Regions from separate parts of the Oerskovia sp. 140933 genome, predicted to be linked through region 1. Evidence: predicted binding sites of a transcription regulator. Region 1 holds the regulator's gene; the other holds the start of a gene.
The links. Region 1 encodes HrcA, which represses chaperone genes, less so after heat shock. Its sites were predicted from a motif close to TTNGCACTCGNNNNNNNCGAGTGCNAA; they were not measured.
Positions count from the first base shown of each region.

Region 2: NHG27_RS16610 (FmdB family zinc ribbon protein) is a predicted target of HrcA. The motif match lies at 1,437-1,463, and genes of this name have one in related genera.

Region 1 is NZ_JAMXIO010000002.1:82,514-85,924, forward strand. Features, by position in the region: gene dnaJ (molecular chaperone DnaJ) at 1-706, opposite strand, end outside; gene hrcA (heat-inducible transcriptional repressor HrcA) at 822-1,838, opposite strand; gene NHG27_RS01610 (MFS transporter) at 2,053-3,411, opposite strand, start outside.
Region 2 is NZ_JAMXIO010000040.1:10,694-14,104, forward strand. Features, by position in the region: gene mscL (large conductance mechanosensitive channel protein MscL) at 1-85, opposite strand, end outside; gene NHG27_RS16605 (SAF domain-containing protein) at 198-884, opposite strand; gene NHG27_RS16610 (FmdB family zinc ribbon protein) at 985-1,338, opposite strand; gene NHG27_RS16615 (penicillin acylase family protein) at 1,589-3,411, shown strand, end outside.

The DNA.
Region 1 (3,411 bases):
CGGGGCCGCCCGCGGGGCCGACCTCGCCCTGCGAGGTGAGCTTGATCCGGGTGCCCGTGTCCACGCCCGCGGGGACGTTGACCGTCAGGGTGCGGCGGCTGCGCACGCGCCCCTCGCCCGCGCACTCGGCGCAGGGCTCGGGGATGACCGTGCCGAAGCCCTGGCAGGCGGCGCAGGGGGCCGTCGTCATGACCTGCCCGAGGAAGGAGCGGGCCACGCGTTGGACCGTGCCACGACCGTTGCACACGTCACAGGTGCGGGGCGACGTGCCGGGACGGCAGCACGAGCCCGAGCAGGTGCCGCAGATCACTGCCGTGTCGACCTGGAGCTCGCGTCGAGCGCCGAACGTGGCCTCGGAGAGGTCGATGTCGAGCCGCACCAGGGCGTCCTGGCCGCGGCGCGCGCGCGGGATGGGTCCCGACTGCGCCTGGCCACCGCCGAAGAAGGTCTCGAAGATGTCCTGGAAGCCGAAGCCGCCACCCATGCCGCCGCCCGCGGCCGACGGGTCGGAGCCCATGTCGTACTGCTGACGCTTGTCCGGGCTGGACAGCACCTCGTAGGCGCGGGACACGTCCTTGAACTTGTCCTCCGCGGCCTCGCCCGCGACGTCAGGGTGCAGCTCACGGGCCAGCTTGCGGTAGGCCTTCTTGATCTGGTCCTGGCTCGCGTCCCGGGGCACGCCCAGGATCTGGTAGTAGTCGCTCACAGGTCACTCTCTACTAGCGCACGCCGATCCTGGATCGGCGACTTCCGACAACACCGTGCGGCGGTGACCGGGGTCCGAGGACCCGGCACAGCGACCGCCGGCGCAAGAACCGTGCTCATGAGGTCAGGACGCGCGACAGGTATCGCGCGACCGCGCGGACCGAGGCGATCGTCCCGGGGTAGTCCATGCGGGTCGGCCCGATCGAGCCGATCAGCGCGACCGAGTCACCCTCGTTACCGTATCCGCTCGTCACGACCGACGTTTCCGCGAGCCCCTCGAGCTGCGTCTCGTGACCGATCCGCACGCTCACACCGGACTCCGCGGCCATCTCGGTCAACAACCCGAGGAGCACGACTTGTTCCTCGAGCGCCTCGAGGACCGGGCGCAGGGCGTGCTCGAACCGCATCCCGACGCGGGCGAGGTTCGCGGTGCCCGCGAGCACGATGCGCTCCTCCGACTCCTCCGCGAGCGTCTCCTCGACGAGCTGTGCGAGCGACCGGGCGAGGTCCTGGTGCTCCGGGCGGACCGTCTCCGCGATCTCGGCGAAGCCCTTGCCGAGCTCCGCGAGCCGCTTGCCCGCAGCGACGGCGTTGAGCCGCGAGCGCAGCTCGGCCAGCGTGGCGTCGTCCGGCGCGGCCGCGACCTCCAGGGTGCGCTGCTCGACCCGACCCGTGTCCGTGATGATGACGACGAGCAGGCGACGGTCACCGACCGGCACGAGCTCGAGGTGCCGCAGGCCCGAGCGCCGCAGCGAGGGGTACTGGACCACGGCCACCTGGCCCGTGAGCTGCGCGAGGAGGCGCCCGGCGCGCGTCACGACGTCGTCGAGGTCGACGGCCTCCGACAGGAAGGTCTCGATCGCCCGACGTTCCGGGGGCGACAGCGGCTTGACCGTCGAGAGCTTGTCGACGAACAAGCGGTAGCCCTTGTCCGTGGGGATGCGCCCGGCCGAGGTGTGGGGCTGGGCGATGTACCCCTCCTCCTCGAGGGCAGCCATGTCGTTGCGGATCGTGGCCGGGGACACGCCCAGGCGGTGCCGCTCGGCCAGGACCCGCGAACCCACCGGTTCCCTGGTGAGGACGTAGTCCTCGACGATCGCGCGCAGCACATCGAGCCGTCGTTCCTCGCTCATGACCACCTCCTGCCGATCGTCGCGTGTCTCGCACTCTCCACCGTCGAGTGCTAATTCTACGCGGTCGAGCGAGAGGTTCGGGGCGGCCTCCACAGGCTCCTCACGGGGTCTGCGGAAGCGCCTCGGGCGGCGGCGTGGAGGCGCCCCGACCGCGCAGGCCCATGCTCCGCCGTCGGGCCTGTCGTTCGTCCGTCGCGGCAGGCGACGGCGCCCCTCAGAGCGTCGAGGAGACCTCGCCGTGCGACCGCGCCCGCAGGTCCACGAGCGCGACCACGAGCGACACGGACACGAGACCGACCGTGATGAGCATCGCGGTGCTCGCCGCGACCGCCCCGGTCGAGCCGCCCGCCTTGAGCGCGTAGTAGGTCGAGAGCACGACGGCGATCCCCATGGCAGAGCCCACGCGCTGACCGAGCTGGAGCATGCTGCCCGCGACCCCGGCGAGGTCGAGCGGCACGCGCGCGAGGGTCAGCGTCTGGTTCGGGGAGATGACGGTCCCGCTGCCGATGCCGGTGATCATCATGGTCAGGGCGATGCCCCACCCCGCGGGGGCCCGCGCGTCGCCCGAGGCGCGGATCGCGAGGATCACGCCGCCCAGGCCCAGGAGCACCACGACCAGGCCCGCGACCACGAGCGGTCTCCCCCACCGTGCGACGCCGCGCCCCGCGAGCCAGGACGCGACGCCCGACGCGATCGCGAACGGCATGCCGATGAGCCCCGCGTGCAGAGGCGTGAACTGCAGGTCGTTCTGGAGGTACAGGGTCGCGACCAGGAAGATCCCCGTGAAGCCCGCGAAGTACGTGATGCCGAGCAGGGTGCCGTTGCGGAACGACGTGAGCGACAGGACCCGGGGGTCCAGGACCGAGGCGCCCGTGGTGCGCTGGTAGCGCCGCTCCCAGAGGATCGTCGCGCCGATCGCGAGGAGGCCGAGCGCGAGCCACCACCACCGCGTCGGGTCGTCGCCCTGGCCGGACGTCGTGACGAACGGGAGCATGACCGCGACCGTCGCGACCGCGATGAGGACCAGCCCGACGGGGTCGAGGCGGCGCGGCCCCGGCCTGCGCACGCTCGCCGGCAGGAAGCGGAGCGCGAGCGGCAGCACGACCGCGATGATCGGCACGTTGATCCCGAAGATCCAGCGCCACCCGTTCTCCTCGCCCGCGGCCTGGATGATGAGGCCGCCCAGGAGCGGCCCCAGGGCCGTCGAGACGCCGATCGTCGCACCGAACATGCCGAACGCCTTGCCGCGCTCGTACCCCGAGAACATCTGCTGGATGAGCCCGATGACCTGCGGGTTGAGCAGGCCGGCGCTCAGCCCTTGCAGGAGCCGGGCGATCGCGAGCCACTCGTCCGACGGCGCCAGGCCCGCCGCGAGGCTCGTGAGCGCGAAGCCGACGAGACCGACGATGAACAGCGTGCGGCGCCCGCCCGCGTCTCCCAGGCGCCCGGCCGGCACGAGCGCGAGCCCGAACGCCAGGGTGTAGCCCGCGACGATGAGCTGCAGCGCGGTGGGCCCGGCGTCGAGCGCCTTCTCGATCGACGGGAGCGCGACGTTGACGATCGACACGTCGAG
Region 2 (3,411 bases), on a different contig from region 1:
CCGTGCCGATCACGATCCCGACCGCCAGGTCGATCGCGTTGCCGCGGAGCACGAAGTTCTTGAATCCGTTGAGCACGTTCTTCATCCGGGGTTCCTGTCAGGACGGGCCGACCGGTGCGTGCGCCCAGGTCAGGACACGTGCCGGGCCGGCGGGGCTGGAGGTGATCCTGCCATGCCCCCGGGGTGGGGCCGCACCGTCAGGGCACCAGGACGACGGACAGCCCGCCCCACTCGCCGACCCCTGCGAGGGCCGCGGCCTCCTCGGGGAGCACGGCGACGAGGGTGATGCCTCCCTCGGTGGTGCCGCCGCCCAGCAGCCCCCCGGGTGCGGGCTCGGTGGGAGCTCCTCCGAGCACGAGGGCCCGTCGTGCGAGGTGGGTGCCGACGCCGGGTCCCGCGGAGCTCCCGGTGACGGCGAGCAGGTCGACGCGGTCGCCCGGGTGCAGCAGGGCGGCGACCGAGGGGTCGGTGAGGCGGACGGGCGTCACGACCGTCCCGGCGGGGGCCGCGGTGGCGAGGTCGCCCGCGGCGACGAGGGACGGGGTGAGGGTCAGCCCGCGTGGCAGCGCGACGGACGTGGACCGCCCGACGGCGTCGCTCGCCCGGGTCAGCGACGTCTCGGGGGCGAGGGAGACCGCGACCTGCACGACCGCGACGTCGCTCGTGGTCAGCGCGGTGCCGGCCTCGACCTCGCGTGCCGTGACGACGACGGGACGCGTCGCGAGCGGCGGCGGGCTCAGGCGGTCGACCACGACGGCGGCTGCCAGCCCGCAGCCCAGGGCGAGCACCACGAGGCGCGAGCGCCACAGGAGGGCGCGCAGGCGCCGTCGGGCTGCGGACGGGCGGCGGCCCGACGGGAGGGCGGACGGCGACGGCGAGGGCATGCGCCGACGCTAGGCGACCGGTGCGGGCCTCCGGACGAGCGGGCCGGCGGCCTGTGGACGAGGTGCGGGACCGGCTACCTGTGCACGGCCCGGGGGAGTGTCAGCTCGCGGAGGGCGTCGACGAGCCGGACGAGCCGCTGCTCGTGGACCCGCCGCTCGACGACGAGCCCGAGGACGACGAGCCCGAGGACGTCGAGCCCGAGGTCGACGACCCGCCCGCGTCCGAGGACTTCGACGGGGTCGAGGACGTGGTGGAGCCCGTGCTCGACGACTTCGAGGAGCGGGAGTCGGTGCGGTAGAAGCCCGAGCCCTTGAAGGTCACGCCGACCGACGAGAAGACCTTGCGCAGGCGGCCGCCGCACTCGGGGCACACGGTCAGAGCATCGTCGGTGAACGCCTGGTGGATGTCGAAGGCGTGGCCGCAGGCAGTGCACGTGTACGCGTAGGTGGGCACGGTCTCTCCTCAAGAGGTCGCGGGTGGAGTGCGGTCGTCACGGGCCGGGCGCGAGCCTGGTCCGCGGCGTCCGGTGCCTGTCGCTGGGCAGGGCCGGACTAGCACTCGGGGCTACTGAGTGCTAATCATACGCCTGGCCTGCCCGGGGTAGTCTCGCACCGTGTCTGCTGATGTCCCCGCCGGAGTCCACGGCGACCCCTCGCCGCCCGTCCCTGCTGCCCGACGGGGAGGTTCTCGTGCCCGCCGGGCCATGATCGCGATCTCCGCGCTCGTGGTCCTGCTGCTGGTCGCCGTGTCGGTGTTCGCCGTCGCGACCGTGCGCCGACCGCTCCCGCAGACGGACGGGAACCTCACCCTGCCGGGCCTCGACGCGGAGGTCAGCGTGCTCCGCGACGCGCAGGGCGTTCCCCAGATCTACGCCGACACCCCCGAGGACCTGTTCCGCGCCCAGGGCTACGTCCAGGCGCAGGACCGCTTCTTCGAGATGGACTACCGGCGCCACGTGACCGCAGGCCGCCTCGCGGAGCTCGTCGGCGACAGCAAGGTCGCGATCGACGCCGACAAGGTCACGCGCACGTTCGGCTGGCGCCTGGTCGCGGAGGAGGAGTGGAAGATCCTCGCCCCGGAGACCAAGGCCTACCTCCAGGCGTACGCGGACGGCGTCAACGCCTACATCGAGGACCGCGACCCGAGCGAGATCGCGCTCGAGTACACCGTGCTCGGCACGAGCGTCTCGGTGCCGGCCCCCGAGCCGTGGGACCCCATCGACTCGCTCGCGTGGCTCAAGGCCATGGCCTGGGACCTGCGCGGCAACTACGACGACGAGCTCGAGCGCGCGATCGCGTACGGGGGCCTCGCGGGTGCCCCGAGCGGCACCGCGGACCCGGCCGCCGTCGCGCAGGACGTGGCCCGGGTGGGGACCCTCTTCCCGACGTACCCCACCGAGGCCAACCGGCCCATCCTCGACCCGGCGGAGGTGCCGACCACGAGCGAGCCCGTCGGGATCGAGATCGATGACGCCGAGCAGACCGCATACCTGCCGACCCTCGCGGGCAGCGAGCTCCAGACGGCCGTCGCGGCCGCCGACGAGGCGCTCGCCGCGGTGCCCGTGCTCGTCGGCCGGGGCGAGGGCACCGGCTCCAACTCGTGGGTGGTCTCGGGGGAGCACACCACGAGCGGCAAGCCGCTGCTGGCCAACGACCCCCACCTCTCGCTCCAGGCGCCCAGCGTCTGGGCCCAGGTGGGGCTGCACTGCAACGAGGTCGGTCCCGCGTGCGGGTTCGACGTCTCGGGCTTCTCGTTCGCCGGCTTCCCGGGCGTCATCATCGGCCACAACGCCGACCTGGCCTGGGGACTGACGAACATGGGGGCGGACGTCACCGACTTCTTCATCGAGCGCGTGCGTGACGACACCTACCTGCGGGGCGACGACTGGGTGCCCCTCGAGACCCGCACCGAGACCATCAAGGTCAACGGCGGCGAGGACGTCGAGCTCGACATCAGCTCGACGGTCCACGGCCCGATCGTCTCGACCGTGCTCCCCATGGACAAGGTCGCGCAGTCCCCGACCGAGGGCACGCCGCTGGGGGACTACGAGGTCTCGCTCCAGTGGACCGCGCTCGAGCCCGGTCACACCGCCGACGCGGTCTTCGCGTTCAACCTCGCGACCGACGCGCAGGACATGAAGGACGCGGCGGCGCTCTTCGAGGTCCCCGCGCAGAACATCGTGTTCGCGACCACGGACGGGCACATCGGGTACCAGGCTCCGGGCCGCATCCCCGTCCGGGCGAGCATCGAGGGCCCGGTGCCGTCCGACGGGACGTGGCCACGACCGGGCTGGGACGCGCGGTACGACTGGACCGGCTGGGTGCCCGACGCGCAGATGCCCGGCGTGGTCGACCCTGAGGAGGGGTTCGTCGTCGCGGCGAACCAGGCCGTGCTCCCCGCAGGGACCACCCCGTTCCTCACGACGGACTGGGACTACGGCTACCGCTCGCAGCGCATCCGCGCCCTCCTCCAGGAGGAGATCGACTCGGGCCGCAAGGTCGACGTCGAGACCATGAACACAATCCA